3 regions of the Ruegeria sp. HKCCD6119 genome follow, and region 3 is predicted to be linked to each of the others. Evidence: riboswitches for the same ligand, from Rfam matches in the RefSeq annotation. Region 3 holds a riboswitch; each other region holds the start of a gene.
The links. Region 3 has a riboswitch for cobalamin ahead of GS611_RS16635 (aromatic ring-hydroxylating dioxygenase subunit alpha). Riboswitches for the same ligand answer to the same signal wherever they lie in the genome.
Positions count from the first base shown of each region.

Region 1 (10,725 bases), on a different contig from region 3:
TTGGGTCGATGTCCAACCTCTCACTTTACGAACCTTGGCCGCAGGAGGGCTTTATGATTGTAGCAAAGATCCTTCGGGCAGCACGGTTCTGACCTCACGGTATCGACTGACTGCCTGAATACATGACCCGGGGATGAGCGATCGCCATCCGTCGGGAGTGCTGTTTCTGACGACAGGCAAACCAATGTTTCTTGCACTTTCGGACCTGGGATGGTCCTCTCACTTTGCCGCGCAACACGCGGCTTATCCTTCCTGCACGCCTTTTCGCATCACTTCCGTTCATCGGGACCGCCTGATAGGGCTTAACCCTGACGGCGAAGTCCCGTTACTGACCCCCGATCAAACGACCGGCAGCTATGCTGTTGGCGATTGGGTTCTCGCCGATGACGACAAACGCGTGCGCCATTTGCTCGACCGGCGCAGCCTGCTGCACCGACGCGCCGCGGGTACAGGCGCCGCGACGCAACTGATCGCAGCCAATGTCGATGTGCTGTTCATCGTCAGCTCGTGCAATGCCGATTTCAAACTGCCCCGGCTGGAACGATATCTGGCGCTCGCGCATCAGGCCGGGTGTTACCCGGTCGTTGTTCTGACGAAGGCCGACAAATCGGCGGACCCCGACAGTTTCTCGGGGCAGGTGCAATCTCTGGATCCGTTCCTGACGGTTCTGGCGATCAACGCGCTGGACCCGGCAGAGGTTGAAAAGGTTCTGTCCTGGTGCCCCAAAAGCCAGACCGGAGCGCTGGTTGGATCGTCGGGCGTTGGCAAGACGACACTTGCCAATACCATGACCGATCAGGATCTCGCCACCTCGGACATTCGCGAGGATGACGCGCGGGGCCGGCACACGACGACCGCACGCGCATTGCACCGGATGCGCAACGGTGGCTGGTTGATCGATACACCCGGAATGCGCGCGTTGCGCCTGCTGGACGCTCGGGACGGGATCGACGACGTTTTCTCGGACCTTGCCGAGTTGAGCCGGGACTGCCGTTTTTCGGATTGCCAGCACAGCTCCGAGCCCGGATGTGCCGTGCAAAAGGCAATAAGCCACGGCACGCTTGATCCGGCTCGATTGGACCGGTGGCGCAAGCTTCGGCGCGAAGATCAGCGCAATTCTGAAACCGTCGCGCAGTCCCGGGCGCGGGACAAAGCGTTCGGCAAGATGGTCCGTGGCGTCATGAAGGAAAAGAAACTTCGCAACCGGTGATCGTTGGACGGTGCCCGGCCCGTCCTGCGCCGCGTCTGATCAAGCGATCAGTCGCGGCCAAACCGCTGCATTGCGCCGGGCAAATGCTCCGATATGACCAACCTCGGGCAACCCGAAATCGGCAGGGCTCAGCAGGTGGCGGTTGGCATCGGGGCCGTAAAGATCCGCAAGCCGCCAAACCGCTTCCGGCGGCACCATCTGGTCGTCCTTGAAGGTGTACAAATCCACGGGCGTTCCAGAATCCTTCCACTGCGCGGCAGGTAACTCATGCCCGATTTCAGGCACATAGTTCAAAGGCGCCGTACACCATTTGCGCCACTGCCAATAGACCGATGCCGGCAGATCCGAGCCGAACCCGATCGCCTTTCCGGGAAGGTAGCCAAGGGCTCGGGCCAAAAGCGGGGCATGACCATACCAGAACAATCCTGCCAAACCACGATAGGGCCATGGATGGTCGCTTAGGGTTACCAGCCCCGAACACACACAGATCATGCGATCAATCAGATCGATATCCGGCTGCACAGGCCCCAACATCGCGCCGATCGAATGGCCGATGGTCCAATGCTGCGAATCGGGAAACCGTCTGCGCATTTCTGCCCGTGCCGCGGGCATGTCGATCAAGGCCCAATCCGCCATGGTCGCACGCGAATCTTTCAGGCGGCCGGTCAAGGAATGCCCGTAATCGCGATAGTCATAGGTCAGGCAGGCCATACCCCGCTCGGCAGCAAGCCATCGTGCGAAATGACGGTAATAATCGCGCGGCACACCCGTTGCACTGTTCAGCACGACGACGATTTCGGGCGAAGACAGCGGGCTGTACAACCGGGCAGACAGTGTTTTCTGCCCGGACGGAAAGCGAAATTCTTCGGTCATTACCGTTTGCTCTGTGTCCAACATGATCTCTGGCTTTGCGCTTGGTAAATCCGGTTTCCGAACCTCAACGCCCTCGACACTATGCATGAACCAACACCGTATCCAGCATGACCAAGCGTCCGGTCAAAAGATCGGCTTGACTCGATGCGTGCTCAAACGCTAGCGGTTGTGTGATGGTTTCCGGCCTCCACAAGGGGTCGGGATGAAAAGGGAACACGGTGCGGTATTGTCTGGTCATGCAGGCAACAACCAAATCCGCGACTGCCCCCGCAACTGTAAGCGGTAAGCGATGCCGAAACACCACTGGCCCAAAGGCTGGGAAGGTCGGCAAAGCGATGACCCGCAAGTCAGGAGACCTGCCATCGGAAACGAAACCGAAACTCGGGCGGGGTGTCCGGGCAGGTCCTGACGGCATCACGCTGTCCCACCTGTCCCAAATATCCTGTCCACCAAGCGCGGAGGGCGCAGGATGATCTGGAAGACAAAGACACATGAATTCAGTGCAACAGTATGTCAGCGGACGGGCAAAACCTGTCCCGCTTTGGCGCGGCTGGCGCGCTCGATATCCGAAGCCATGGCCCAGGCGACCTCGGCCACAAGTGACGATTTCGAGATTGAGGGCAGCAGCGAGCTGTCACATTGCAGCGAAGGATGTCATGCAATTTTCCGCGCGCAATCAGACCGCATTCGTGTCTTTTGCGGGACGCAGCCCGAAACCGCGATTGAGCCGCTGAACGGCTATGCCGACCTGATCTTCGGAAACACGTTCAGCGCGATGCCATCCGGCGTCGTGAAAACCCCACCCTGCGCGATGATCGAAGTTTCCACGATCCGGCCTCGAAAACCTGCTTGCGCGCCCGCGCAGATTTCAATCTGAGTCCAGACTGACCTGTGCCTGGGCACGCCGAGAGGCCCAGGCCAGTTGCGCATCCGTTTCGACGGCGCAAGGGCGCACCGCCCGCAATCGTTGCAGCGCCGTGTCCGCGCCTTCGCCGCATTCGACCATCAGCCGCAGGACAATCATACCTGACCTGCCACAGCCCCCGCGGCAGTGTACCAATACGCGACCTCCGCCGGACAGCGCGTGCCGGGCCGCGGCGCTGACGGACGGCCACGCGTCATCAATCGCTTTTGTCGGCGCTCCGAAATCTTCGATCGGCAGGTGAACCCATCGGCTGGCGCGGCTTTGAATATCGCTTCCAAATTCCTGCGCCCCGTCCTGAAGCATTTCGACATCCGTCGTCATCGAAACAACAAGCCCCGGCTGCCAGGCTGCGATCATATCCAGATCGCTGGAGTAATCTCCGCCGCGTCCGGGCATCGAGGTCAGCGCCAGCGTTCCGCCACCGACTTGCAGGGCGTAGATCACCAACTGCGACATGAATCCTGTCCTCCCCAAAGAACTCTATACAAAAATGAGCCATTAAATCCGCTGATGCAGTTTAGTGCGAAAGCGACTCGTTTCTAAATCAAAAATCATCGCGCCACGCTGTGGACGCGGGCAACGGTGGCCACTACGCTGTGCCCAAGCACCGAATCCCAACGAGAAGACATGACAGACAGCTCCAGCCCCGCCTATCAGGTTCTCGCCCGCAAATATCGCCCGGAAACCTTTGCCGATCTGGTGGGTCAGGATGCCATGGTGCGCACCCTGAAAAACGCGTTCGCGGCCGACCGGATCGCGCAGGCCTTCATCATGACCGGCATTCGCGGCACCGGCAAAACCACGACAGCAAGGATCATCGCCAAGGGCATGAACTGCATCGGACCCGACGGAACCGGTGGCCCCACGACCGAACCCTGCGGTCAGTGTGAACATTGTGTCGCCATCATGGAAGGCCGCCATGTAGACGTGATGGAGATGGACGCCGCCAGCCGTACGGGCGTCAACGACATCCGCGAGATCATTGACAGTGTCCGCTATCGCGCCGCCAGCGCGCGTTACAAGATTTATATCATCGACGAGGTTCATATGCTCTCGACCAGTGCGTTCAACGCGCTGCTCAAGACGTTGGAAGAACCGCCCGCGCATGTGAAGTTCATCTTCGCAACCACTGAAATCCGCAAAGTCCCTGTCACTGTGCTGTCCCGCTGCCAGCGTTTCGACCTGCGCCGGATCGAACCCGAAGACATGATTGGCCTGCTGCGCAAGATCGCCGAAGCGGAAAACGCCCAGATCGCCGAAGACGCGCTGGCGCTGATCACCCGAGCAGCGGAAGGATCGGCCCGGGATGCGACCTCGTTGCTGGATCAGGCGATTTCGCATGGGGCTGGCGAGACGACCGCCGATCAGGTCCGTGCAATGCTTGGACTGGCAGACCGTGGCCGGGTTCTGGACCTTATGGATATGATCCTGCGCGGCGATGCCGCCGGAGCACTTACCGAGTTGAGCGGCCAATACGCCGAAGGCGCAGACCCGCTGGCGGTGCTGCGCGATCTGGCCGAGATCACGCATTGGGTGTCCGTCGTGAAGATCACGCCTGACGCGGCGCAGGATCCGACGGTTTCTCCGGACGAACGGACCCGGGGCCAACACATGGCCGAGGCTCTGCCGATGCGGGTTCTGACCCGGATGTGGCAAATGCTGCTGAAGGCGCTCGAGGAAGTCTCGGCTGCGCCCAACGCCATGATGGCCGCTGAAATGGCCGTTATTCGCCTGACCCATGTGGCGGATTTGCCCAGCCCCGAAGAGCTGATCAAACGGTTGCAAGATACCCCGCCACCGCCGCCGGGCGGGCCCAATGGCGGCGTTTCGATATCCCGACCGGGCGCCGGTCCGGCGCCGGCTGGCGCGACCCATCCACCTGCCTACGCGCCGTCCCCTCGCGGTTCCGGTGGCGCACCTGTTGCAGCCCTGGCGCAGGATGCCCAGACGGCCCTTGCCCATTACCCGACCTTCGACCACGTGGTGGAACTGATCCGGACCAATCGCGACGTAAAGTTGCTGGTCGAGGTGGAAAACGGCGTGCGCCTCGTCTCCTATCAACCCGGACGAATCGAATTCACACCCGCCACCCAGGCACCGGCGGATCTGGCGCCACGACTGGGCACTGCCTTGCAACGCTGGACAGGAAATCGGTGGGCTGTCTCGATCGTCTCGGACGGAGAAGCCCCCACGATTGCAGAAGTCAGGGATGCGGCCGAGCTCGCACTGAAATCCGAAGCCGAACAACACCCGTTGGTGCAGGCGGTATTGGCGCAATTCCCAAAGGCGAAAATCACTAGGATCGAAACGCCGGAGCAACGCGCCGCCAAGGTCGAGACCGAAGCGCTTCCCGAGGTGGAAGACGAGTGGGACCCGTTCGAGGAAGACTGACCCCGCCGCCCGTCACCCCCCGTTTCAAACGAAGCTGACCGAGGTTTCGATCGAACACATCCGCCCGCATGTCTCAGATCGTTTGTTGCGACACCGGCCAGCGGAAGGCGGCCCGTGACCATTCTGATCCGAATGCTGCGTAGCCATTCGAACCCCGCCCAGATTTCCTGTGTTCCGTGCAATCAGTCTCGGCAGCAGACCATATGCGCGCCAAGGACGATCTGCGCTTGTCGGGCCTGCTGGCAAATATGGTGTCGCAGATGGTTAGCACGTTCCTGCTGACGCCTGCGCTGATCAACGTGCCGACCGGAACGGATGAGCCTCCGACCGGCGGGAGAACCCTTGTGCCATGTCGCTGCTGCCCGTATCTAGAGCGCAAACGGAGACACAGGAGAATACTATGCTGAAAGGACTCGGCGGGCTTGGCGGTCTGGGCGACATGGCCAAGATGATGAAATCCGCGCAGGACCTGCAAACCAAGATGACCGAAATGCAGGAAGAGCTGAACAACATGATGGTTGTCGGCGAATCCGGTGCAGGCCTGGTCAAGGCAACGGCGACGGCCAAGGGTGAACTCAAAGGTCTGGATATCGACCCTTCCATCTTCAACGGCGATGACAAGGAAGTGGTCGAAGACCTGATCCTGGCCGCCATCAAGGATGCGCAGACCAAGGCAACCGAACGTTCGCAGGCTGAAATGACCAAGCTGACCGAAAGCATGGGCCTGCCCAAAGACATCAAGCTGCCGTTCTGAGCTTCATCTTTTCCCAAATACTCCCGCCGGAGGCTCCCTCCGGCGCAATGCAGGATTGGCCATGAGTTCGAACAGCGACATCGACAACCTGATCGACCTGATGGCCAAACTGCCCGGCCTGGGCCCGCGCTCGGCCCGCCGCGCGGTTCTGCACCTGATCCGAAAACGCGCCCTGCTGCTGACGCCCCTGTCTGATGCCATGCAGCAAGTCGCCGTGACCGCCCGCGAATGCCTGAATTGCGGCAATGTGGGCACCACCGATATCTGTGACATCTGCAATAGCGAGGCCCGAGCGACCGGCGAGCTGTGCGTGGTCGAAGACGTCGCCGACCTCTGGGCGATGGAGCGTGCCGGAGTGTTCAAAGGGCGCTATCACGTTCTGGGCGGCACGCTGTCGGCGCTGGACGGTGTCGGCCCCGACGAGCTGCGCATTCCCCGCCTCAAGGACCGGGTTGTGGCCGAAGGAATTTCCGAAGTCATCTTGGCGCTGAACGCCACCGTCGATGGCCAGACCACCGCCCACTACATCGCCGATCAGCTTGAGGGGCAGGTCCGCCTGACTTCGCTGGCGCAGGGTGTGCCGATTGGCGGCGAACTGGATTATCTGGACGACGGGACGATCACGGCCGCGCTCAGGGCGCGGAAGGAACTGTAGCTCTAACTTACCGGTTCTTTTTTCGCGAGGCCTTTGCGCTAGGCGGCGCCAGCGCAACGCACGATGCACGCTCAAGTATCGCGGTAACTGGCTTGACAGCTGTACAGTTATTGGATGAGTTTCTTTCTGTTAATTCTACGGATTATCAAACACGATGAAACACTTAGCGTATTTTGCAATTGTTGGTGCTTTCGCCTCGCCCTTGGCCGCTGAAACTCTCTACTTATTCGAAGACACGCACGATTTACCGCCGCCATACAAACAATGGTGGAGCGCAATTCCAGAAGACAAAAGGTATGATGAACAAACACACAGGCACGTCTATGTTCGCGGTGAAGGTAAGTACGGCGATTTTTTCGGCGTTCTATACGTTGATTGCATTAACCCTGAATTCTCCGAATGGTTAGCTGTCGGAGGATCGCTGAATTCAGAAGACGTTCCAAACCAGGCAATTGTTAACCTGAGACTTGAGATCTGTTCCAACGGCGAGGAGACCTGACACGGCCCGCGGGAAATAAATGGATTGTCTAACTTCTACAACAATTTACAATGACATGAATAGATTGTCTGATTTGTGGATATGCTATGACCCGCCTTCTCGCCCTCGCCTTCGCCGCTTTGACAGCCACCTCCGCCCTAGCCCAAGACCTCATCGACAAGGGCTTTGTCGACGGCTGGAACATCATGATGGACCCCGCGCTTGGCAACGGGTGCCTGATCCAGACGGTGTATCAGGATCTCTCGGTGGTGCGGCTGGGCTATGATGCCTTGGGCAATCGTGGGTATTTCGCCGTGTACAACAAGGCATGGGGCGACATTAAACAGGGTGAGAGTTATCCGATCCGCTTTGATCTGGACGGCAAAAGCTATGATGCGACGGCCATCGGGTTCAACGAACGCGACGTGCCGGGCGCAACCGTGTTTTTCACTGACCGGAGCTTTGTGAACGCCATCGCTCAGAACAAAACGATGACCGTCTACAATCCGGCAGGTGAGGTGGTGATGGCCATCGATCTGAAAGGCACCGCCAAGGCGCTGGACTATGCGCGGGATTGCCAGAACAAAAAGCTTTAACGAATCGGATCGAACAGCGCGTCCTTGGCCGTGCAGTCGCGGATCACGTCGCGGCCACAGGGTACGGAATCAAGATCGCGGGACAGACACAGGCGGACTTCTTCGATATAGCCCTGTTTGCAGGTGATCGTGATCATGTCGCGCTCCAACTCCGGGTTGGCCTTCAGGAATGCCTCCTCGACCACTGAAGCCGGCAGTCTGACGGATGAATCCAGCTTGCGGAACACCTCAGGGCGCTTGACGGCTTCGTAAGCCCGCCGGGACAAGGCAAAGTAGTCGGATGCCGACAATCCCGAGCATGTGCCGTGTTTCTTCCATTGATGCCAAGCAAGGCCGGAACTGCCTTGTATGTCCTCCATTTCCCGCGTCGTGCGTCGCGAAGGTGGGCCTTCCGGGGTACGGCAGTAGGACGGCCAGCCCTGATGGAACTGTGGCCATAGCCCGTGCAGTATCCAGCCGTGATCATGCCGATCGTCACATTGATCCGAGCCGCGCGCGTCACCTTCGCGGGCGCACCAGTTGGGCGACCAACTGAGCGACAGCACGTAGTAATCGAACTCGCCCGCCTTTTCGCCCTCGGCCGGCGCAGCGACCGCGCTCAAGACCCACAAAACCAGCCCCGTAATCCCTTGGCGCATTCGCCTCTTCCCTTCTTGCCTTTGCGCGACTATATACGGGCCAAGTTCCCCGACAACGGAAACCTGCCCCAAAACCAAGGGGCCGCCGAATTCCGGCGACGGGACAGATGTATGTATAGGAGACGGGCTGATGGCAAAACCGCTTATGGCCAAGGCAACCGCCGTATGGCTGGTGGACAACACCACGATCAGCTTCAAGCAGATCGCGGATTTCGTAGGAATGCACGAGTTGGAAGTGCAGGGTATCGCTGATGGCGACGTCGCCGCCGGCGTCAAGGGCTTTGACCCGATCGCCAACAACCAGCTGACCCAGGAAGAAATCGACGCGGCACAGAACAACCCGCTTCACAAGCTGAAGCTCAAGTTCAACCCATCGGCCGCCGGCGAGGAAAAGCGCCGTGGTCCGCGCTACACGCCGCTTTCGAAACGTCAGGACCGTCCGAACTCGATCCTGTGGCTGGTCAAGTTCCACCCGGAACTCAGCGACGGCCAGATTGCCAAGCTGGTGGGCACCACCAAACCCACCATCCAGTCGATCCGCGAACGCACGCACTGGAACATCGCCAACATGCAGCCGATTGATCCTGTTGCTCTGGGTCTGTGCAAACAGTCCGAACTGGACACCGCCGTGCAGAAAGCAGCGGCCAAGAAAGCGGCTGAAGGCGGCGTGATGAGCGATGACGAACGTCGCAAGCTGGTCTCGACCGAGCAGTCGCTGGAAATGGACGCAGCGCCGAAAATCCCGACCGCAATTGAAGGTCTGGAAACCTTCTCGCTGTCCGACGAACCGTCGGAAGAGAAAGACGACGAGCCGATCATCGACGCAGACAGCTTTTTCAACCTGCCCAAGGGTGGGGCGGATGACGAAGACGAAGACGATCTTCGCCCGTAACGCGCAAACAGCCTCGGCCATGACGGCTGGGGCTTTTTTCACGGACTTGCCATGCTGAACGTTCTATCTGCGGTATTTGGCCCGCATCGCGCCGTCACGATTTATGCCTTTCTGAAAACGTGGGGGCTTGGTCTGGCCGGCGGCGTTGTCACGATTGCCATCGTCACGACATTGTTTCTGCTGGGGGATGAAGGCGAACACGAGCATGAGGCGTTTCTGACCGTCCCGGTTCTGTCTGCAACTCCGGTGAACGGAGATCTGAAGAACGGCGTCGTGGCATCTGTCCGCTTGCCGGATGGGTCCGCCACATCGATTACGTCTACAGATGCGCAGATTTCGCAGACAGTGGGCACGACGGCCTGTATCGAAAAACGCGTTTACCTCGAAAGCGGAGAAGCCCGGTACCGGCTCAAACTGCCACGTCTGTGCGACGGTAGTTGATCGACGGCACCGAACGGATAAAAGCCGCCCGATGTGACACCGGGCGGTTTTTGCGTTCATACCAATTGAAAGATGATACCAGCCACGATTGCGCCACCGACCCCCAGAGTCAGATAGGTTGCAAAGACATGTGGTTTGACCAATGACCAGACCGCAGCCATCGCCGGGATGGAACTGACAGCACCGGCAACCATGAACGACATGGCCGCTCCCGCTGTCATACCTTGCTCCATCAACCCTGCCAGCAAAGGCGGCGCCACGTACGAGTTCAGGTATGCCGGCATACCCACCAGCGCAGCAACGACGATCGGCAGCACGCCTTCTCCGCCAACCACGCCGGCGATCAGGTCAGCGGGGATATAATTAACCAAAAGCGCCTCGAGGACATAAGCCAGCGCAAGCCATTTCAACAGGAACAGACCGTTGTGCACGAATTCCGAACGGAACCGGGCGCGACGCTCGGACTCCTGCCAGAATGTCCAGACCGGCTTGGTATCCGTTTTCGGACCACATCCGCAGCACCCGGAGGGCTTGTATTCGCGCAAAGGCTGGGCAAACGCGCCTTTGCGCATAAGCAACCGAACCGCGAACCCGCCGAACAGGCCAAGCGCAACCGCCGCAACAGCCTTGCCGATGGCAAAGGGCCATCCCAGCGCACCGGCGGTAATCAAAAGCGTAGGCGGATCGATCAAGGGTGAGCTGAGCCAGAACGCCATGACCGCGGACAACGGCGCACCAAGGGCCAGAAGACCCGCAATGAAGGGAATAACCTCGCAAGAACAGAAGGGGGCAAGACCACCGAACAAGGCAGCCAGAAAGATCATCCGGGTTTCGCGCCCCTCAAAGGCACGCGCCACCATCACCTCTGCGCC
Region 1 covers NZ_WVQV01000015.1:46,843-57,567, forward strand. The annotation lists RNA gene ffs (signal recognition particle sRNA small type) at 1-26, shown strand, start outside; gene rsgA (ribosome small subunit-dependent GTPase A) at 134-1,210, shown strand; gene GS611_RS19795 (hypothetical protein) at 1,250-2,083, opposite strand; cobalamin riboswitch at 2,241-2,462, shown strand; gene GS611_RS19800 (hypothetical protein) at 2,553-2,960, shown strand; gene GS611_RS19805 (dual specificity protein phosphatase family protein) at 2,952-3,464, opposite strand; gene GS611_RS19810 (DNA polymerase III subunit gamma/tau) at 3,603-5,399, shown strand; gene GS611_RS19815 (YbaB/EbfC family nucleoid-associated protein) at 5,800-6,153, shown strand; gene recR (recombination mediator RecR) at 6,215-6,808, shown strand; gene GS611_RS19825 (hypothetical protein) at 6,963-7,307, shown strand; gene GS611_RS19830 (hypothetical protein) at 7,394-7,882, shown strand; gene GS611_RS19835 (ribonuclease T2) at 7,879-8,520, opposite strand; gene GS611_RS19840 (DUF1013 domain-containing protein) at 8,651-9,412, shown strand; gene GS611_RS19845 (hypothetical protein) at 9,464-9,853, shown strand; gene GS611_RS19850 (permease) at 9,910-10,725, opposite strand, start outside.
Region 1: linked by a shared signal. The riboswitch ahead of GS611_RS19800 (hypothetical protein) and the one ahead of GS611_RS16635 (aromatic ring-hydroxylating dioxygenase subunit alpha) in region 3 are both predicted to bind cobalamin.

Region 2 (10,725 bases), on a different contig from region 3:
GAAGCCATATGATCCAGCGTTGCCGCGATTTCGGCCGCCCCCCGGAAACCATGGCGTTGCATTCCGGCGATCCAGCAGGGGTTGGCGGCACGGGCGTGGACGACTCGGCTGATTTCTTCACGCAAAGTTCGGGCACGCGGGTTTTCGGGGTTGGTGTTGTCCAGATGGTACAGCTGCGCGGTTCCGCCGGCGATCTTCTTGGCGGCGGCAAAGCCTGCCTCGTGCGTGGCATAATCGTTGGCCAAAAGAAGATCGGTTTCGGTCAGGTCCTGCAAGTGGACAAAGCTGTCCGCATTTGCAACGCGTTGGGTGATGCCGTCCTTGTCCTGCGAGATGTGTTCGCCTTCCAATGCAAAAGAGCTGGCCTCTAGCCACGCTTCACCGGCCTGCGCACGGGCCTCGTCGGTATACACTTCGGAAAGTTCGGTCATATTGACGCCGTAACTTCCGGGCGCAGGTCCATAGACCCGCGCTGCCGGCGCCTGCCCGGCATAGGGGTTCCAGTCCGTTGCCTCATCGCGCGCGGCCAATGCGCGAACCGCTTGGCCAAACAAGGCGGACAGCGTCGGGAAAACATCCCGGAACAGGCCCGAGACCCGCAGGGTCACGTCTAGGCGCGGGCGGCTCAGGTCGGTGATCGGCAGAACCTCGATGCCGGAAACCCTCTCGGACCCTTTGTCCCACACGGGTTTGACGCCCAGCAGGTGCAAGGCCATGGCGAATTCCTCGCCCGCCGTGCGCATGGTGGCTGACCCCCACAGATCGATGATCAGCCCCTTCGGGTAATCGCCTTCTTCCTGAAGATGGCGCCGCACCAGTTCCTCGGCCAGTTTCACACCCTGAGCATAGGCCGCACGGGTCGGAACCGACCGCGGATCGGTGGTGTAAAGGTTCCGCCCGGTGGGCAGAACATCTGACCGGCCACGATAGGGGGACCCCGAAGGCCCGGCATCAATCCGCTTGCCTTCGAGCGCTTTGATCAGCGCGTCGCGTTCGGCGTTGGCCGAAGGGGCCGGATCGAAACTGCCCGTCACCTCGGGCACGCGCCCAAAGATGTGCAGCCCGTCGCCAAACTGGCTTTCCTTGATGTCACAGACAAAGCGGTCGATGCGGGTGATGGCCTCGGCGGTGCAGGTTGCCTGATCGAGGCCGAGATCGCTTTCCAGCCCTATCGCCTGCGCCTCATCACGGATATCTTCCTGCAAGCGGTCGCGGCGTTTGGGGTCAAGCCCGTCGGCGTTCGAAAACTCATCCAGCAGCGATTCAAGCCGCACCATCCGATCCGGCGTGCCACTTTCCTTCATCGGGGGCGGGATGTGGCCCAGTGTGACGGCTCCGATCCGGCGCTTGGCTTGCGCGGCCTCGCCCGGGTCGTTCACGATGAACGGGTAGATTACAGGCAGATCGCCGATCAGCGCCTCGGGCCAACAATCGGCAGACAAGGCGACCGATTTTCCGGGCAACCATTCCAGCGTTCCATGCGCGCCGATATGGATCAGCGCATCGGCACCCAACCCTTTGCGCAGCCACAGATAGAAGGCGACATAACCGTGGCGCGGGGTGCGCAAGAGGTCATGATAGTCGTCATCCCGCAGCTCGGGCGTGCCGCGTTCGGGTTGCAGCGCGACCAGCGCCTTGCCGCGCCGAAGCGCGGTGAAATGGAAGGCCCCATCGGCACAGGCCGGATCATCCTCGGGCGCGCCCCAAACGGTGTGCAGATCAGCGCGCAGGGTCTCGGGCAATTCCGCAAGCGCATCCTGATAATCCCCAAGCGACCACGAAATCCGTGCGTCCAGAAGAGTGTCGGCAATCGGCTCGCCAGTCGCGATGTCATAGCCTTCTTCGTCAAGATCGGACAGCATCGCCTGGGCCGAGGCCAGCGCGTCGAGGCCAACCGCATGGGCCATCTGCCAGTCTTTGCCGGGATAGGTGGACAGGACCAACGCAGGAATCTGATCTGCCTTGGGTTTGTCGTTCAGTGCAAGCCAGCCCGATACACGGTCGATGATCGCTTCGATCCGGTCCGGTTCGGGACGGTGTGCAAAGCGCGCGTATTCCAGATGCGGATCGCGTTTTCCGGGTTCCTTGAAAGACGCAACTCCTGCTGAGATCCGTCCATCCACCTCGGGCAGTACCACATGCATGGCAAGATCGGCCGGGGACAAACCGCGTTCCGCCTCGGCCCAGGCTTTGCGGCGCGAGGTGGCGAGAGCGACCTGAAACACCGGCACGCCTGCAGCGTCCAGAGGCGACGTTCCCGACGCGCCTTTTCCCGAAAACGAAGTGGCGTTGACAATGGCAGATGGGTTCAGCGCAACAACCTGTTCCCGCAACCATTCGGCGGCTACAGGCGCCTTGAGAGACGGGGCAAACAGGCCCACCGCCGCGTATCCACGGGCGCGCAGGCTGCGGATCAGGGCTGCGATCGGGGCGGTGTCTGCCGAGGTCAGGTAAGCGCGGTAAAAGGTGACGAGGATTCGTTTAGTCTTGCCTTCGAATGCGGTTTCCACCGGGATTACGCCGCGATCCGGACACCACACGCCACTTTCGGGCAAGGTCTTGGCGCCCATCACCGGACCGGCATAAAGCCCCGCCGCCAAAGCCATCTGCGCCAGCGCGGCCTGTGCCGCGACCTCGCCGCCGGTATCGCACAGATGCGCCAGACGCCGCAGGGTCGAGACCGGCAGGGTGGAATAGTCATCCAGCCGCGTGTCCTCGCGCCCGTCGGCGGGCAGCACCGCCAGTGCGATGCCCTTGGCCTGCGCCAGCGCCAGAACCTGCTGCAACCCATAAGCCCAGTAGGGCATCCCGCCGATCAGACGGATCAGAATGCCCTTGGCGCCTTGAAGCGTCTGTTCGACATAGGTATCGACCGACAGCGGGTGTTTCAGAGCCGTCAAATTCGCCAGCCGCAGGGTCGGCATTCGCCCTTCCGGTCCGCCACCACGATGCCAGCCCGCCGCGAAAGCGCCTAGGTCGCTGTCCGAAAAGGACAGCACCACCAGGTCCGCCGGGCTCTGGCCCAGATCGGTTGGGGTCTCGGTTTCCTCGAGCCCGTGGCTTTCGCGAAAGACGACGTGCATGGCTTACTCGGCGGCCTCACGCACACCCACGAGGATTTCGCGGATTTCCGCCTCTTTGATATCGTCATGCTCGGCGATGACGACCAGACGCGAACGGCGTTCTTCACCGGGTTCCCACGGGCGGTCATACTGGTGACGCACGCGGGCACCCACTGCCTGGACCAGCAGGCGCATGGGTTTGCCCTGAACGGCGGCATACCCTTTGACGCGCAGGATGTTCAGTTCATTGGCCAGGCGTTCGATATTGGCGACCAGTTGGGCCGGATCGGTCTGCTCGGGCAGCTCGACGATGATGCTTTCGAAATCGTCATGCTCGTGATCGTGATGGCCGTCGTGATGCGAGGGTCGGGCGTCCATGTCATCCTCGGCGGCGGCTTCCAGACCCAGCACAACGCGCACGTCCACGGCACCTTCGGCCACTTCGACGACGGGCAGGGGGCGCGGCGCCTCGGCGGCGATGATCTCGCGCGCTTTGGCCACGCCTTCTGGGCCGGCGAGGTCGGGCTTGGTCAGCAGGATGATGTCAGCGCAGGAGATCTGATCCTCGAACACCTCGGACAGGGGCGTTTCGTGGTCGATCGAGTCATCGGCCATGCGCTGCGCATCCACTGCTTCGACATTGGGCGCGAAGCGGCCTGCGGCCACGGCCTCGGCATCGGCCAGGGCGATCACGCCGTCGACGGTGATCTTCGAGCGGATGTCAGGCCAGTCGAATGCCTTGAGCAGCGGTTTCGGCAGGGCCAGACCGCTGGTTTCGATCAGGATGTGATCCGGGCGTGGCTCCAACGCCATCAGGGCCTCGATGGTGGGAATGAAATCATCTGCCACGGTGCAACAGATGCAGCCATTGGCCAGTTCCATGATGTTTTCCGCCGGGCAATCAGGAATGGCGCAGGATTTCAGGATGTCGCCATCGACGCCTACATCGCCGAACTCGTTGACCACGACAGCAAGGCGCTTGCCCTGTGGGTTCTGCATCAGGTGACGCACCAAAGTGGTCTTGCCCGAGCCCAGAAAGCCGGTGATCACTGTGACGGGGAGTTTTTCGAGGTTCGACATGTCAGGCTCCAATGGGGGGAATGCGCGAGGCACAGTTCTTGCGAAAATGTTCGGGGCGTTCGCGCCATTTCACCAAACCATCTTCGGTGGCCAGATACTTGGTCGCGCCGTCGACGATGACGTCGACATGATCTGTTTCGTTCAGGTTTTCATACACGAAGGTCCAGCGGCCCGGCCCGCGCAACACGATCGAACAGCCTTGATCACAGTTTGACAGGCATTCAACGGCTTTCAGGGTGACACCGTCGGGCAGGTCCGCCTGTTCCAGAGCCTTGTGTAACAAAGCGCCCGGGCGTTGCGTGTCATCTTCCACAGGCAGGCCGCGACGGCAGGTGGTACAGACCAGCAACTCGACTGGTGCGGTATCGGTCATGTCTCTCATCCCCCCAAATCCTCTTCGCGGGGGACGGGGTTTCATGCGGGCCACGAATGGTCATGGACCCGACACCGGAACACCCCGCCCGGTTTCAACTTCGGTTGTTGGCAGGTCTCCCGGCTTGCGGATGCCAGAGGCGGGCCTCTGTCGGATGTCCCGCCTTCCCGGCTTTCGGGCCAGTGGCATTGGGCATCCTCTCCGTTCACGGTCGCGGGGGCGGCTGCGTTTGGCGGCAAGACCGTTGACGCATTCCCTTTTCATCGGCTGTCACCGACACCAACGAAAGGGACATGCGGCACCGCTGGCCTGCTTGTCAAGCGAGTCGCGCGCAACAATGATGCAGAGGCATGGAAAGCGACCTGTGGGCGTCGATGGGCGGCATGGCGTGCCGGGCTCCAGCCCGAGATGGGCCGGGCGACGAACAGTATGTTAGCAAGGGGCGTAGACTATGGTGAACGGGTGCCTTGACTGAACGTGTCAAGATGATGGGAAAGACCACCGAACACCCCGGATCCTCTTGCGCTAATAGATGACGTTGATCATGAGCAGCGAGACGACCAGAAACAGCGCCGTCATTATTCCGCCGGAGCGGACGAAATCCATCACCTTGTATCCGGCCGGACCCATGATCAACGCGTTTACCTGATGGGTTGGGATGATGAAGCTGTTCGAGGTCGATATGGCGACCGTCAGGGCAAAGACGGCCGGGTTTCCACCCGCCGCCACCGCAATCGATACTGCCAGAGGCACCAGCAGGACCGTGGCCCCCACGTTGGACATGACCAAAGAAAAGGCCGTCGCCAGAATGGCGATGCCGGTTTGCAACGACCAGAGCGGCCAGCCGTCCAGAATTATCATGATCTGCTGGGCGATCCACGCGGCCGTGCCTGTGTTCTGCACGGCTTGTCCCAAAGGTATGAGGCAGGCGAGCAGGAATACGGTGTTCCATCCGACCGCGCGGTACGCCTCGTCCACGCTGAGCACACGGGTCAGCATCATGCCCACCGCGCCGGTAAGAAGACAGAGTGAAAGCCGGACGTCCGTGAACAGGATCAACGACAGCGAAATGGCGAAGAATGCCAGGGCCCAGCCGACTTTTTGCGGCCTCAGCTCGTCCTGAGGAAAGTCTGTCGTCACAACGACGAAATCCGGATCTCGTTTGATCCGCATCAGGTTGTCCCATCTGGTATGGGCCACAAGCATGTCGCCCGCCTGAAACTTTTCGAGCCCGATCTGAGTGGATTCGTGATCCTCGGTCTCGACATGGCTCAGCGTCTCTTCGCCGCGGTGAATGGCCAGCAGCGACATCCCGTAGGTCTTGCGAAACAAAAGCTCGCGGGGGCATTTGCCGATCAGCTTGCTGTCAGGCGTGATGACCACCTCGGCCACGCCTGCATTGGTTGGGGCGAACTCTTCGACGAAAATGTCCAAGTCCGGAAGAACGGTCAGCCCGTATTTCTCGGCGAACTTCTCGACCTCCCAACGGCGGCCGACGATGGCCAGCCGACACGGCGCTGCAATTTCCGCTGTCAAAACCTGAACCATCGAGGTTTTGCCGCGATAGAAGGTTGAAATGATGTACAGGTGGTTTTCGTGGTTGATGTCGGCCAGAATCTCGCCGACCAGGGGGCTGTCCTCGGGCACCACGACTTCGAACACATCAGCTTTGAGGCCATAGACCCTTTGCAGGTATTCCTGTGTCCCTTGTCCGGTACCCGTATTGTCAGGTCCTTCAGCCTCGGGCAAAACCCAGCGTCCCAACAGCAGAAAGTAACCAATTCCCGTCAGGATCAGAACCGCACCGATCGGCGTGACCGAGAACAGGCCGAAGGGCTCCATTTTTTGAGAGGCCGGCAGACTGTCATTTGCCGTCAGGATCAGATCGTTCAGCAGGATAAGAGGAGACGACCCCACCATTGTCATTGTGCCGCCCAAAATGGCGCAGAATCCCATTGGCATGAGCAGGCGCGACAGCGGTATGCCTGACCGTGTGGAAATTCGGCTGACAACCGGCAGAAACAGAGCAGCGGCGCCGACATTCTGCATGAACGAGGATATGACGCCAACGGTGCCGGAAATGATTGGTACAACCCTGCCTTCGGATTTGCCGCCGTATTTGAGTATGACGGCAGCCACCTTGTTCATGATCCCCGTCTTGTCCAGACCGGCCCCGACGATCATGACCGCAATGATCGAGATGACGGCATTGGATGCGAAGCCGTCGAACAGAAGGGTGACATCCGCCAGATTTTCCAGCCCGGGCGCGTAGCTGAGCAAGCCTATGAGAACCAGAACCAATATGGCGGAAAGGTCGATCCTTATGATCTCGGAAACGAACAGAAAAACGGTGAAAGCCAGAAGGGTGCAAACGACCCCCATCTCGAAGGTGAAGGCAATATGTTCCACAATACGTCCAGAACTTTTTCTTTGTTAGAGTCCTAGTTCATCTCTCCCGACTTGTCATGAAGTTTCGTTTTTCGGCGATGTTGAGACATAATGTTGCTCAATGGTTGCTGTGGGAGCAATGCTTTCGGGAACCCCGTTTGACGAACACGTCAGAAAGAAGGATTGACCAAATTGCATGAAGAAACCAGCACGTTTCGTACCGGCGCGATGCCGTTCCAACCAGGTCGAAGCAGCACAGGTAATGGCGGGTCAATTTTAGCCACGAACAACAGACAATCCGACAGCTTTGTTTGCAGTACCATTCTGCCGCCGCCTGAACCGCGCAAAAGGCCGGCTTGGCCGTCCCTGATCGCAAACTGCGCACAAGAATGGTTTACACCTAAACGGGCCGGACAAATAATTCAGGTCACCAATTCTGATCATTTCGAGGTGAAGATGCCAAGGAAGTACGGCGGGGTGTTGCCTGAACGCAAGCTGGCGGCATATGCCCAGAATGCTCGCTGTCGGATGGAACAGAAGAAGATCGCAACACGAAAAATCCAATAGTTGGTTGGATATTGAACCTCGAGGAGGGAAAAAGTATCGCAAGTCGTTGGGGGTATTGGAGGCGAGTACCGGAATCGAACCGGTGTACACGGATTTGCAATCCGCTGCGTCACCACTCCGCCAACTCGCCTTTTCAAGTAAAATCAAATACTTGCCGTGGTGTGCGTGGGGTTTTAGCAGCTTTCCCAAGGGGCGTCCAGAGGATTGCGCGCATTTTTGACGACCAGATTGAAATTTGCCGAAGCCCGCAACCGCAAACGCACAGGTGCAAGGGGGTTGCGTCAACAGGGCCGTTGCTGGGCGTTTCAGGATGTGGCAAAAGCCGGGTAACTTTGGGAATGACTCGAGAGATCCTATGACAGATTTCGCTGCCCGGCGCCGCACTATGGTTGATACGCAAATCCGGCCTTCGGATGTTACAAAGTTCCCGATCATTGAGGCGATGTTGAACGTCCCGCGCGAAAACTTCGTGCCTGACGCACAGCGTGAGGCCGCCTATGCCGACAGTGTGATCGATCTGGGCAACGGGCGCTGTATGCTCGAACCGAGAACGCTTGCTAAAATGCTGGATGCGCTCAACATTTCGAACGACGAGATGATTCTCGATATCGGTCCGGCGACGGGGTATTCCACTGCGGTTGCCGCGCGTATGGCGCAGTTGGTTGTTGGTGTGGAAAGCGACGACTCGCTGGCGTCCGAGGTGCAAAGCCTATTGGCTGAGGCCGATGTGGACAATGCCATTATCCACGTCGGTCCTTTGGAGCAGGGTGCGGCTGAGCACGGCCCTTACGATGCGATCATGGTGCAGGGCGGTGTTGAACGGATTCCCGACGCCCTGTTGGATCAGCTCAAGGAACATGGCCGGATTGCATGCCTGTTTGTTGAAGGCAATCTTGGAACTGTGCGGATCGGTCGAAAGACCGGAGGCCGGGTCAGCTGGAGGGATGCCTTCAACGCCAGTGCACCGATACTAGAGAGCTTTTCGGCGGAGTGTGCATTTTCGCTATAGTTCGCCGATAGATTCTGCTGGCGCCTTGATTAGTTGAAAAGAAGACCGCAAACTGCCTTCAGGGCAGTGTAATTTCGTTTGAGAGGATTTCGGTATGCGTGGTTCAGCGACAGGCAAGCTGGTCAGGGCATTCGCAGTGACCGCAGGACTTGCCATCAGCGTTATGCCAGGGCGTCCGGCGTGGGCTGACAACATAACAGACGCCTTCATCGGCGCGTATAATACAAGCGGCTTGCTGGAGCAGAACCGGGCGCTGCTGCGCGCGGCAGATGAAGACGTGGCAATCGCGCTTTCTGCATTGCGGCCAATCATCAACTGGACTGTACAGGTCAGCCAAGATTATACCCGGTCTCGGACCAACAATGTGGTCACAACGACCGAGCCGTCCCGGTTTTTCACCGGGCTGAGGCTTTCCCAGCTTCTGTATGATGGTGGCGCCTCGGTTCTGGGCAAACAATCTGCGCAGGAAACGGTTCTGTCGACCAGACAAACCCTGATCGACATTGAGCAACAGGTGCTTATCCGCGCTGCAAATGCTTACCTGGGCGTTCTGCTACAGGAAGAAACAGTCGCAATTCGCCAGAACAACGTGGATGTTTCGGCGGAAGAGCTTCGCGCATCGAATGATCGCTTCGAGGTTGGCGAAGTGACGCGCACGGACGTGGCGCTTTCCGAAGCGCAGTTGGCAAGTTCTCAAGCTGATCTGGCTGTCGCTCGTGGTGAACTGAGCATCGCGCAGGCTGAGTATGTCAATGCGGTCGGCAAGGCGCCAGGGAGGACGGCCGGTCAACCCAGCCTGCCCAATCTTCCACGGAGCGAGGCAGAAGCGATCAGCCTCGCGCAACGCAACCACCCGGCGATTCTGTCGGCGCAGCATCAGGTCCGCGCTTTTGATCTGATTGTACAGCAGCAGCGGGCCAACCTTGGGCCGAATGTCAGTTTGAATGCTGATGCGGGTGTGCGTGAAAGCTATGACAACAACGACTATGTGAATGACGCGACCGTGTCGCTGGACTTTACACAGCCGATCTACGCCGGTGGCCGGTTGGCCGCGAACGTGCGGCGCGCTATGGCAAACCGGGATGCGTCTCGTGCGAATCTTCTGAACGTACAAAAGAATATCACACAGGGCGTTACGGACCGGTATGCAGCGTTCCAGGCAGCCAGTGCCAGCCTCAGGGCGTCGACGGAACGGGTTCGCGCATCACAGGTTGCATTTGATGGCATCAGGGAAGAAGCGACCTTGGGTGCCCGGACCACTTTGGACGTTCTGAATGCTCAGCAGGATTTGCTGGACGCGCAGCTGGCCGAAGTGGCGTCGCGAACGGAACGATCCCGCGCAGCGTATCAGCTGTTGCAGGCGCAGGGCCTTTTGACGGCGGAACGTCTTGGCCTGGCGGTTCAGATCTATGACCCGACTTTGTACTATAATCTGGTCAAGAAAGCCCCCGCGCGTGTCAGCAAACAGAGCAAGGATCTGGATCGAGTCCTCAAAGCGTTGCGTCGGGACTAACCGGCAATACTATTTGTTGTAGGGCTCGGATTGTTTGGCTACACTCGATCCAACGATAGAGCGGTAGAGAACAATGTCTGATAATGTCGTGAAAGCAGGGATCGAAGACGTTCTGTCTTCGGTCAAACGTCTGGTCAGTGAAGACAGTCGCGGTAAATCCTCCTCGGATCAACAGGGTGCTACGCGAAAGCCGGGGCGTTTGGTGCTGACGGACGCGCTGCGCATCAGCAAACCCGCTCAGCCCGAGATCATGCCCGCCAAGCCGTCTCCTGATGTTGCCGACTCGGCCAAGCCGATGCTGCTGCGTGCCTGCGACATCGTCAGGGCAGGTGATCCTGCCAACACTGCGGATGACGCGACCGAGGGACATTCCGCGGCAACCGGCTCAACCGATGATCCCGCGATCAGTCTGAGTGCCAAGATCGAAGCGCTGGAAGCGGCGATTGCGCAAACCGAGGATCAATGGGAGCCGGATGGCGACAGCGCAGACGCCTATTCCGGCACACCGACGCATTCCCTGCCGTGGAACGTCGAAGAGGAGTTTGCGGCCGCAAGGACCGTCGTTCTGACTGATCAGGAAGATACGGACGATCCGCAGCCCGAGTCCGCTTCGGTACAAAACGCAGAGTTCATCCGGGCGGGACGACCGGCTGAATCCGATCGTGCCACTGAAGTCGTTGAAAACGTGTCGGCAACGGATTTGGATGAAGAAACATTGCGTGAGCTGATCGCG
Region 2 covers NZ_WVQV01000001.1:1,378,095-1,388,819, reverse strand. The annotation lists gene cobN (cobaltochelatase subunit CobN) at 1-3,083, opposite strand, end outside; gene cobW (cobalamin biosynthesis protein CobW) at 3,087-4,142, opposite strand; gene GS611_RS06910 (DUF1636 domain-containing protein) at 4,144-4,515, opposite strand; cobalamin riboswitch at 4,607-4,814, opposite strand; gene GS611_RS06905 (SLC13 family permease) at 5,041-6,897, opposite strand; gene GS611_RS06900 (hypothetical protein) at 7,087-7,470, shown strand; tRNA gene GS611_RS06895 (tRNA-Cys) at 7,527-7,600, opposite strand; gene GS611_RS06890 (protein-L-isoaspartate O-methyltransferase) at 7,826-8,479, shown strand; gene GS611_RS06885 (TolC family outer membrane protein) at 8,574-9,992, shown strand; gene GS611_RS06880 (hypothetical protein) at 10,066-10,725, shown strand, end outside.
Region 2: linked by a shared signal. The riboswitch ahead of GS611_RS06910 (DUF1636 domain-containing protein) and the one ahead of GS611_RS16635 (aromatic ring-hydroxylating dioxygenase subunit alpha) in region 3 are both predicted to bind cobalamin.

Region 3 (10,725 bases):
GGGGCCGAACGGCTGGTCCGCGCCGCGCGGGGCCTGCATGCCGGGCCTTTGGCCGTTGTGGCCGAACAGTCGAACATGCAGATCGTCACGTCATTGAATGCCGAGGCGCAGGCCGCCGGATTGCGCGTGGGTCAGCCGGTCCGCGATGCCCATGCCATGTGCGCCAGCCTGATCACCCGCCCTCGCAACGCCCCGGCCGAGGCTGCGTTTCTGACCGCGCTGCGCCGCTGGGCGGGCAAGTTCAGCCCGTGGGTGGCCGAAGAGGCCCCCGATGGCCTGATCGTTGACCTGTCGGGCTGTGCCCATCTGTTCGGCGGTGAAGAGGCCTTGCTGAGCGTGCTTGAGACCGACTGCGCCGACATGGGCCTGAGCGTGCAGATGGGCATCGCCGACACGCTGGGCGCAGCCTGGGCGTTGGCGCGCTATGCCGGGCAAGAGGCCACGTCCGATCGCAACGGTGATGCTATTGCCCAAGAGGCCCGCGCCACCCGCGCCCGGGCAAGCAAGCGGCGGCACTGGACCAGGGGCGGGGCCGCGCCACAGGTGATGGCGCTGGGCGGTGGCGCGCGGATTGCCGCGCCGGGGCAGGCCTATGGCGCGCTCAGCCCCTTGCCCATCGCGGCGCTGCGGCTGGACGATCAGACCGTGGCGCAACTGAACCGCCTGGGCCTGCGCCGGATCGGTGATCTGCTGGGCCAGCCGCGTGCCAGTTTGGCACGGCGGTTCGGCCGCGGGCTGGTGTTGCGTCTGGATCAGGCCATGGGCAGCGCGCCCGAGCCGGTCTCGCCCGCCCGTCCGCCCAATCACTTTGCGGTGCGGATGACTCTGCCCAACCCGATTGGCCTGGTCGAAGACGTGATGGCCGCTGTCGATCGGATTCTGCCAACGCTCTGCACCAAACTGGAAGAGAAGGGGCGCGGGGTCCGCACGCTGCGCCTGGAAGCCCACCGTGCGGATCAGGCCGCTGAAATTATCGAGATCGGCCTGGCCCGTCCGACCTATGATAAAAACCGCATTCGCCCTTTGTTAGAGATGAAAGTTGACAAGATCGACGCAGGCTATGGCATCGACTTGCTGCGGCTTGAAGCGATCCAGACAGAACCCATCCACGCCCGCACCATCGCCGGTCATGCCGAAGCGCGCCGCGTGGCCCGCAACCGGCTTGAGGGCAATACAGCCGTGGATGACCTGATTGGGAAACTGGGCGCGCGGGTAGGGCTGGACGCGATCACCCGGCGGCATCCTGCGGCCTCTCATATCCCCGAGAAAACGGCGCAAACGCTGGCGGCGGCCTGGTCGGAACCCGCGCGCGACTGGCCTGCCCCGCCGCGCCCCCGCCCCTTGCAGATGTGGCAGCCCGAACCCGTGATGGCCCCGGAAACCCCGAATGTGCCCCGCACCTTTCGCTGGCGTGGACGAGACTGGCAACTGGCACAGGCCACCGGCCCGGAACGCATCGCGCCGGAATGGTGGCTGGATGATCCCAACTGGCGCAGCGGGGTACGCGATTACTGGGTGGTGGTGACAGAACAAGGGGAGCGCCTGTGGTTGTTCTATGGGCACGGGGGCGCGATGTCCGCAGGCTGGTTCTGTCAGGGGCAGTTTTGTTAGAGTCTATTTCCCACGATAAACCAGCAGATCCGGCAGACAGTCGATCAGACGAATGAACCAGGAAAACGGTGCCGGAAAATCCGTACGGAAACGGCGACGCGCCATCGCCTTGACCACGCGATCCGCCGCATCCTCGGGCGACATCAGCATCGGCATCTTGAAACCGTTCTTTTCGGTCAGTCGGGTCTTGATAAAGCCCGGATTGACGATACGCACCGTCACGCCAGTATCCGCCAGATCGTGTCGCATCGTCTCGGCCAGAGAAATCAGTGCGGCCTTGCTGGCTCCGTACCCGATGGCGGCAGGCAGCCCATGATACCCGGCCAGTGACCCGATCAGAGTAACCTCTCCCTGGCCTGCCCGGACAAAACCCGGAACGGTTTCACCCAGAACCCGCAGCGCACCCAGATAGTTCACATCGCTCATCCTGAGCGACGCCTCGGTGTCCCATTCGGCCGAACGCATGGGGTCATAAGCCCCGGCATTGTAAACCAGCCCATCGACATGCCCCGCCTCGGCAACAGCCGAACGAACAGAGTCTAAATCGGTCACATCGCACCGGATCGCGCGCGCATCCGGCAGTTCAGAACACAGTTCGGACAACCTCTCAAGATTGCGCGCAGACAGGATCAGGGAAGCACCCTGTTGGCCAAGCGCATGCGCCAAAGCGCGACCCAGCCCTTCGCTAGCGCCGATGATCCAAATGGTTTTGCCGTCAAAGCTGCTCATGTGTGGGCCGATTCAGTTGTGTTTCACGATAATACGGCCTTGCGCCTGCTTCGGATCAAAACGGTGGCGCAGGTCACGGAAGCTCAAACCAGACGCCACAAGGTAGTGCATCTGTTAAAAACTTCTAATCGGATTGATCCACTTGTGCCTACCCTGCGTATCTTCTTGTAAACTGTCACATAAAGAGGCTGGAATGTTCGACGAACCCCGGGGTGTACGGAAGAAAATCGCGATTGTAGGTGCAGGCATTTCGGGTCTTTCCGCCGCTTACTATCTTTCAAAAAACAACGACGTGACAGTCTATGAGGCCGAGCCTCGGCTTGGTGGCCATGCCCGCACGGTGATGGCCGGAAAGAACGGGGATCAACCGGTCGATACGGGCTTTATCGTCTTCAACTATGCGACATATCCCTACCTGACCCGGCTGTTTGATGAGCTCGGCGTGCCCGTGATCGAAAGCGAGATGAGCTTTGGCGCGACAATCGACAATGGCCGCATTGAATACGGGCTGAACAATCTGCGCACACTGACCGCTCAAAAGCGCAATCTGGCGCGTCCGGCTTACTATAAGATGATCGCTGATATTCTGCGGTTTGGCAAAGAAGCCCCCGGAGCCGCCAAGGACGATGACACCACGATTGGCGAATTGGTGGACCAGCTGCGGCTGGGTCACTGGTTCCGGCACAATTATCTGATGCCGATGTGCGGTGCCATCTGGTCCACGCCGGTCGAGTTCGTGGATCAGTTCCCCGCACGCTCTTTGGTACAGTTTTTCCGCAATCACGCTTTGCTGGCAAGTGGTCGCGCAAACCAGCATCAATGGTACACGGTCAAAGGCGGCAGCATAGAGTATGTCCGCCGGATCGACGCAGCCCTTCGTGCGCGGGGGGCAGAAATACGTCTGGCCAGCCCCGTTCAGAATATATCCCGTGACGAGATGGGCATCACCATCCACAGCCAGGGCGCCGTGGATCAGTTCGATGAAATCATCCTGGCCACCCATTCGGACCAGTCGCTTGCCATTTTGGGTGATGGCGCGACCCCCGCGGAAGCCGCTGCATTGGGCGCAATCCGCTACCAGCCCAATATGGCCATATTGCATTGTGACCCAGGTCAGATGCCAAAGCGGCGCGCCTGTTGGTCAAGCTGGACCTATCGATCGCAAGCCGGAGACGTGGGGGTAACCTACTGGATGAACCGGCTTCAGAACATTCCGGACAGTGACCCGCTGTTTGTAACGCTGAACGCTTCATCAGAAATTCCCGCGGAAAAGATCTATGACAAAGTCGAATTTGCCCATCCGGTCTTCGACAAGGCCGCGCTGAAGGCGCAAGGGCAAATCCGCGAGATGCAGGGACAGAACCGAACCTGGTTTGCCGGTGCTTACAACCGGCACGGATTTCACGAAGACGGGATAGCCAGCGCGATGCATGTCGTTGCTCGAATAAATGGTGCCCCGCAAACCATCGGAGCTGATAATGGCATTCTTGGGAAAGACCCGGCCCTATCTGTTGCCGCAGAATAAGGCGATATGGCGCACAGCGTTTCTTGCACTTTCCTTGCTGATCCCCAATGGGCTGATCGCATCGCCGGTCACGGAAGAACTGAACGGTGCCCAACTGCGCGGAACCGCGACGTTCCGGTATCTGGGTTTGCCGATCTATGACGCCAAACTCTATACGCCCAAAGGTGCGCCGTTCAGTTGGAGCGAAGATATCGCCCTGCAACTGACTTATCGCAAGAACATCAAGAAGAAAGCGTTGGTCAATTCGACGCTTGACGAGATGGACCGCATCGGCCGTTCAGCACCGGTTCGCGACCAACTGAACCGGTGTTTCAAAGCCGTGGCAAAAGGGGACAGCTATCTGGCGGTTTCTGATGGTCCCGACAAGGTCAGTTTCTGGTTGAACGGGCAAAAGACGTGCACCATGGCGCATCCGGGCATCAAGCGCAGTTTCATGTCTGTATTCTTGGGAGACAACACGAGGTCCGCGTCCTTCACGCGCAGGCTACAGGGGCGGTGATGCTCTATCCCCGGGTCAGTCTCTATGCGCTGATGCTCGCTGCGGCGGGTATCCCGCTTTATATCCACTTGCCGCGCTTTGCAGCCGTGAACCTGGGTATTGGCCTTGGGGTCATTGGTACGGTGCTGCTGGTGATCCGTTTGGTGGATCTGGTGCAGGATCCGCTGATCGGTTGGGCAATCGACCGATGGCCCGGCGGCCAGCTTGCATTTGCCGCGATGGCGGCTTTGGGGCTGGCGATCGGGTTTCCCCTGCTTTTCAATCTGCCGCAGGGTGCCAGCGTGCCGGAACTGGTCGCGATCCTGATCTTGCTGTTCTCGGCATACAGCCTGGGAACCATCCTTCTGTATGGTCGCAGCGCAACTCTGGCGAAGCGAACCGATCCGAAAGAGCTGATGACACTGGCCGCCTATCGTGAAGGCGGGCAGTTGACCGGAGTGGTCATCGCAGCCAGCGCTCCGGCCCTGTTGGTTGCTTTCGGGGCACACTCCCAAGGCTACCCCGCATTCGGCGCGTTCCTGGGGCTTCTGTCCGTTGTGACCCTGATACTGACGATCCCGATCTGGCGACGCAGACCGATCACCGGATCAGGCCTGTCCTTTGCGGGTCTGGGTCAGGCCGGTGGCTTGCGCCTTCTTGCGCTGGCTTTGGTCAACAGCCTCCCGGTTGCCATAACCTCCACCCTGTTTCTGTTTTTTGTGGAAGACCGGCTGCAACTGCCGGGCAAGGCGGGTCCTTTGTTGATCCTGTTCTTCCTGAGCGCAGGCGCGAGCGTTCCGCTCTGGGCAAAGCTCAGTAACAAAATTGGCCCGAAACAGACTCTGATTATCGCCATGCCGCTCTCGATCGCCGGCTTTATCGGCGCTGCCACACTGAGTTCAGGAAACCTTGCGGGTTTTGCAATGATCTGTCTCGCCTCGGGCGCGGCGTTGGGCGCGGATATGGTCGTGTTGCCTGCGATGTTCTCGATCGTGCTTACCCGGGCCGGGCTGAACGCATCAGCCGCGTTTGGCATCTGGTCCTTCGCTGGCAAACTGGGCCTCGCCCTGGCTGCCTTTTTCACTCTGCCGCTGCTGGAACGCAGCGGTTTCACCCCCGGTCAAACCAATTCAGCACAGGCGCTGGATACACTCAATCTTGCCTATGCGGTGCTGCCCTGCATCCTGAAAGTCGGAGCGTTCGGGATGGTGTTGACCCTGCCCACCGAGGTCACAAGCAAATGAACGCTTTCACCATCATCCTTCTGGTCCTTCTGACCGCTGTCTTCATCCGTGCAAGGCTGCTGAGCTTTCGCGCGCAATCGCCGTCCGATTACAGTGGCACCGGGCCAGATTTTTCCCTGAAAAAGCACCTGAACGGAGAGATCTTGTCCGAGGGCCTGATCTATGGCCCCAACGGCAAAATGTCGAACAGCTTTGTCGCGCGCATGTCCGGCGAATGGCAAGGCAACTCGGGCACGCTGACCGAGTACTTCACCTATTCCAACGGAAAACAGATGACCCGCAAATGGTACCTGACGCTGGGAACTGGCAACACATTCACGGCAATGGCGGATGATATCGTGGGCGAAGGTCGGGGCATTATCTCGGGGTCCACGGTGAAACTGACCTATCGTATCATTCTGCCAGATGACGCTGGTGGACACACACTGGATGTCACCGATTGGATGTACCTGACAGAAACCGGCGTCATCATGAATCGGTCCGAGATGCGCAAGTTTGGCGTCAAGGTCGCGGAACTGATCGCCACAATGCGTCCAAGCCCCAGATCGAAACCGATGCATCCAAGTGGGTCAAACGGGTATGACGCGACTTTGGAAGGGAAGCCGTTGCAATGATCACCTTTCGCTCTTTCATCGCCTGCATTGCCATCGCAAGCCTTACACTTCTGGCGGCCTGCTCCAGCAAACCGAAGGTACCAAAAACGTTTCTGTCGGACCGGCAGTTGAACCTGGAAGAGTTTTTTGAGGGTAAAACAGTGGCCTACGGTCAGTTTCAGGATGTTCTGGGAAATATCCCCCGCAGATTCACGGTTGATATCGACGGAACATGGGACGGCGAAACCCTGACCCTGGTCGAAGACTTCGTCTACGACGATGGCGCGACGGAACAACGCATCTGGACATTGACCAAAACCGGAGAGGATACGTGGACCGGTACGGCGCCTGGCGTGCTGGGCACCGCCAGCGGGATTGAACGCGGGGATACGTTCAACTGGAAATACAAGATCGACCTGCCGATCAAGGACGGGACCATGCGTGTCAAATTCGACGACTGGATGTGGCTGCTGGATGACGACCGTCTGCTGAACCGCGCGTATGTCTCACGCTATGGCGTCCGTCTGGGTGAAGTCATCCTGTTCTTCGAGAAGAAATAGGGCCGTCAGGCCCGGTTTCATCACAAAAGTCAGTAGAAAATAAACTCGTCCACCAATGCTGTCGTTGATCCCTTGACCTCACCGGCCGTGTTTGCCCTTGGCCCGTCCGAGGCTGCGCCCTCGGCGCGTTCGCCGCCCTCGACCTTCAAGCGCGCGCGTTCTATCTGCCCCCAGAGGAAAAACAGACCATCCCGTTTTCCCATGAGGCGCGAAGGAACTGTTGTCCGCAAAACACCTGTTTTCGGTTTTGGCATCTGCTCTCTTACTGCCTCCGGTGTTTTCCACCATTTTCGGAAAACGTAATGGTTTTTCCCGAAAAAGACAATTTTTTATGGACAAAATGAGGTTTTCTACCGTCCGTTGACAGGATGGACTGACAACTCTCGCATGACGGATATTCGCCTTCTTCACCTGCCTCATGGCAAGCCAGCACTATCCCAAACGGATCAACTTCACCCAAAAGGGTTTGCTGCAAACCTCCTTCACTTGGCCTGACTCTCTCTTTTCCAGCCATGCTCAGGCGACGTGCAGCGTTTCGTTTCTGAGCAGAGCAGCCGGGCTTTCGCTGTCACGGCTGGGGGACAATTTGACGGCGCGGATGTCAGACGTGGCCGCATCCATCGCAAAGCCCACTGGCCCCTGCAGAACGCCGTGCTGGCGGGCTTGCCATGCCCCTGTGCCAAGGACCGTGATCCCGGCGCCGTCCACTCAGCCGGAAAATTTCCATGTCTGTTTTGAAACCGGAAATGTCGCAAGCATTTCAGCGCCCAAGCAGGTAGAAAGTAGGCTGCCATCGTGAGGTGCCGCTGTTTGATTCTCAGACCGCGGAGAATTGGGAAGCCGGTGGAATTCCGGCGCTGCCCCCGCAACGGTAAGGAAGGTCAGGTTCGACAATCAACCACTGGGACGAGGATCCCGGGAAGGTGTCGCAACCGGGTGCAAGCCCCTTTCAAGTCCGGAAACCAGCCTTGCAGATATGTCAAACCGCGGGTGGCGGTGGGGGCACGGGTTTCGGACGTGGTCCTCGCGCGCCTCCGGACGGTTCCTCCCTGTCATCTGCCCAAGCAATGCCGCGGGGCGCGGCAGGAGAGCCAGAAGTGAACAATGTCCAAAACCTGTTGGCGCGTCGAATCCCGGGCTATGCTCTGGAACGGGCCTTTTACACCGACCCCGAGATCTTTCAGACCGACCTGGAAACCATCCACTATCGCGAATGGCTCTTTGCCATTCCGGCCTGTGAACTGCTGAAAGCCGGCGACTATGTAACGTACAACGTGGGTGCCTATCGCGTGATCATCGTGCGCGGCGCCGACAACCAGATCCGGGCGTTTCACAACACCTGCCGCCATCGCGGCTCGATCATATGCAAGGCAGCAAAAGGCAACGCGCCGAAGCTGGTTTGCCCGTATCACCAATGGACCTACGAGCTTGACGGCTCTTTGCTGTGGGCCCGCGACATGGGGCCGGAGTTTGATCCCAGACAGCATGGTTTGAAGACGGTTCATTGCCGCGAGCTTGCCGGGTTGGTCTATATCTGTCTGGCGGATGTCGCCCCGGATTTTGACACGTTTGCCAATATCGCGCGCCCGTATCTTGAGCCGCATGATCTTGCGAATGCCAAGGTCGCATTCGAAAGCTCAATCATCGAGAACGGCAACTGGAAACTGGTCTGGGAAAACAATCGCGAGTGCTATCACTGCGGCGGCAACCACCCTGCGCTGTGCCGGACCTTCCCTGATGATCCGGGCGTGACGGGGATCGAAGGCGGTGAAACCCCAGCCTATATGCAAGCCCATTTCGACAGGTGCCAGTCAGCGGGTATGCCATCGCAGTTCTATCTGCACGAGGACGGCCAATTCCGTCTGGCGCGGATGCCGCTGAAAGAAGGCGCCGAGAGCTATACGATGGACGGGAAATCCGCCGTGCGCCGCTGGTTGGGCCGGTCGCCCTTTGCGGATGCGGGATCGCTTTTGAAGTTCCACTATCCGACCACGTGGAACCACTTTCTTGCCGATCACTCGATTGTTTTCCGTGTTACGCCGATCAGCCCGACAGAGACCGAGGTCACGACCAGATGGCTGGTCAACAAGGATGCGGTTGAAGGCGTTGACTACGACGTGAAACGCCTGACCGAAGTCTGGGTCGCCACGAATGACGAAGACCGTCAGGTGGTCGAGGACAACCAGCAGGGCATCAACAGCCCGGCCTATGTGCCCGGCCCGTATTCAGCCATTCAGGAATCCGGCGTACTGCAATTCGTGGATTGGTATTGCAGCACAGTGTCGGCCCGCCTGACCCCTGACTACATGGCGGCGGAGTAAGTCTGATGAAAGATCTGGACACGCTTTCATCAGCCGTTTGGCAGGATGGAGAGATGCTGGAATGTGTTTCGGTCGTGCCCGAGATGCCGAACACCGCCAGCTTTTCGTTCCGGGCCCCCTCTGGGGCGCAGTTCGCCTATCACCCCGGTCAGTTCCTGACGCTCGAGATTCCGGCGCCCGGCCAGCCCGGGGGAGTCGTGTATCGCACCTACACGATCTCATCGTCGCCATCGCGGCCGCGGTCGATCACCATCACCGCCAAAGCGCAACCCGACAGTATCGGCACGCGCTGGATGCTGGACAATCTTCAACCCGGCATGCGGCTCAAGGCCATTGGGCCTGCGGGCCTGTTCACCAACGCACTGAGCGATGCGCGCAAGTTCCTGTTTATCTCGGCTGGCTCAGGCATCACACCGATGATGTCAATGACCACCTGCATGTGGGACGAAGGCCGCGATCTGGACGTTGTCTTCATCAACTGCGCCAAGCGGCCATCCGAGATCATCTTCCGCCAGCGCTTGGAACAGATGGCCAGCCGCACGGATGGTTTGGACCTGAAGTTCGTGGTGGAAGAGCCGGACCGCTACCGCCCATGGACGGGATATCAGGGGCAGTTCAACCAATTGATGCTGGGCCTGATGGCGCCGGATTACCTTGAGCGCGAAGTCTATTGCTGCGGTCCCGAGCCCTTCATGCAAGCGGTGCGCGACGCGCTGGCCGGTCTTGGTTTTGATATGGACAACTATTATCAGGAAAGCTTCGGCGCGCCGGTGGAAACCGAGGCGGATCAGCCCGAGTTGGATGACGTTGTTCTGGACGACGACAGCAGCGCCGAAATCCTGTTCGCGACCTCGGGCGTGACGGCCAAGGTTGCCGAGACCGACACGGTGCTTGCCGCCGCCCGCTCGGTTGGCCTGAACATTCCGTCAGGCTGTACCTTCGGCGTGTGCGGTACCTGCAAGGTCAAGAAAACCGCTGGCGAGGTCCACATGGTCCACAACGGAGGGATCTCGGAAGACGACATCGACGCGGGGTACATTCTGGCCTGCTGCTCGAACCCGATCGGCAAGGTCGAAGTCGAGGTTTAGGCGCTTCGCATCCCGATCAAAGCCGCAGCGTGGCTGACACCCGCTGCGGCTTTCGGCGCGTTTTTTCTGCCCGTTGCAGAATCCGGGCCGGATTGGGTTGCCGGACGTCCGGCCCTTTCAGAACTTTGCCATCTTCACGCAGAACCAGCTGCCCGTCTGCTCTGGGTTTCGACATGTGCGAGGCGTGGACCTCTTCCATCGCATCCCGCTTGATACCATGCTGGCCGAATTCGAGATTTGTTCCGCCGAGGTCGTGTTGGATGGCACAAAGCGTGTCCGGCACCTCGATCAAGCCCGTGGCTTCGACCGTCGTTCACAGCTGGGCCAAACACAAGCAGTTCGCTGTAAGCCAAGATCATAGTCCATGGTGTCAGTGGACCATAAGAGTGCGAGCTTTCCAAGCTCTCAAAAATCATCACCCGCAACCAATTGCAACTAAATGAAAAATAGGCCTCGAATTTCGTTGGGACCAAAAGCATGCGAATTTGACACAAAAGTATGCGAGAACCGCCTCTCCGAAAAAGAAAAAAGCCCGCAACAGATGCGGGCTTTCTCACTGCTCAGATTGAAAATCTA
Region 3 covers NZ_WVQV01000008.1:147,053-157,777, forward strand. The annotation lists gene GS611_RS16590 (DUF6504 family protein) at 1-1,611, shown strand, start outside; gene GS611_RS16595 (SDR family oxidoreductase) at 1,615-2,340, opposite strand; gene GS611_RS16600 (NAD(P)/FAD-dependent oxidoreductase) at 2,534-3,865, shown strand; gene GS611_RS16605 (hypothetical protein) at 3,819-4,364, shown strand; gene GS611_RS16610 (MFS transporter) at 4,364-5,587, shown strand; gene GS611_RS16615 (DUF3833 domain-containing protein) at 5,584-6,201, shown strand; gene GS611_RS16620 (DUF3833 family protein) at 6,198-6,740, shown strand; gene GS611_RS16625 (hypothetical protein) at 6,770-6,994, opposite strand; partial or broken gene GS611_RS16630 (IS5/IS1182 family transposase) at 7,296-7,448, opposite strand; cobalamin riboswitch at 7,522-7,726, shown strand; gene GS611_RS16635 (aromatic ring-hydroxylating dioxygenase subunit alpha) at 7,808-9,061, shown strand; gene GS611_RS16640 (hybrid-cluster NAD(P)-dependent oxidoreductase) at 9,067-10,149, shown strand; gene GS611_RS16645 (hypothetical protein) at 10,166-10,441, opposite strand.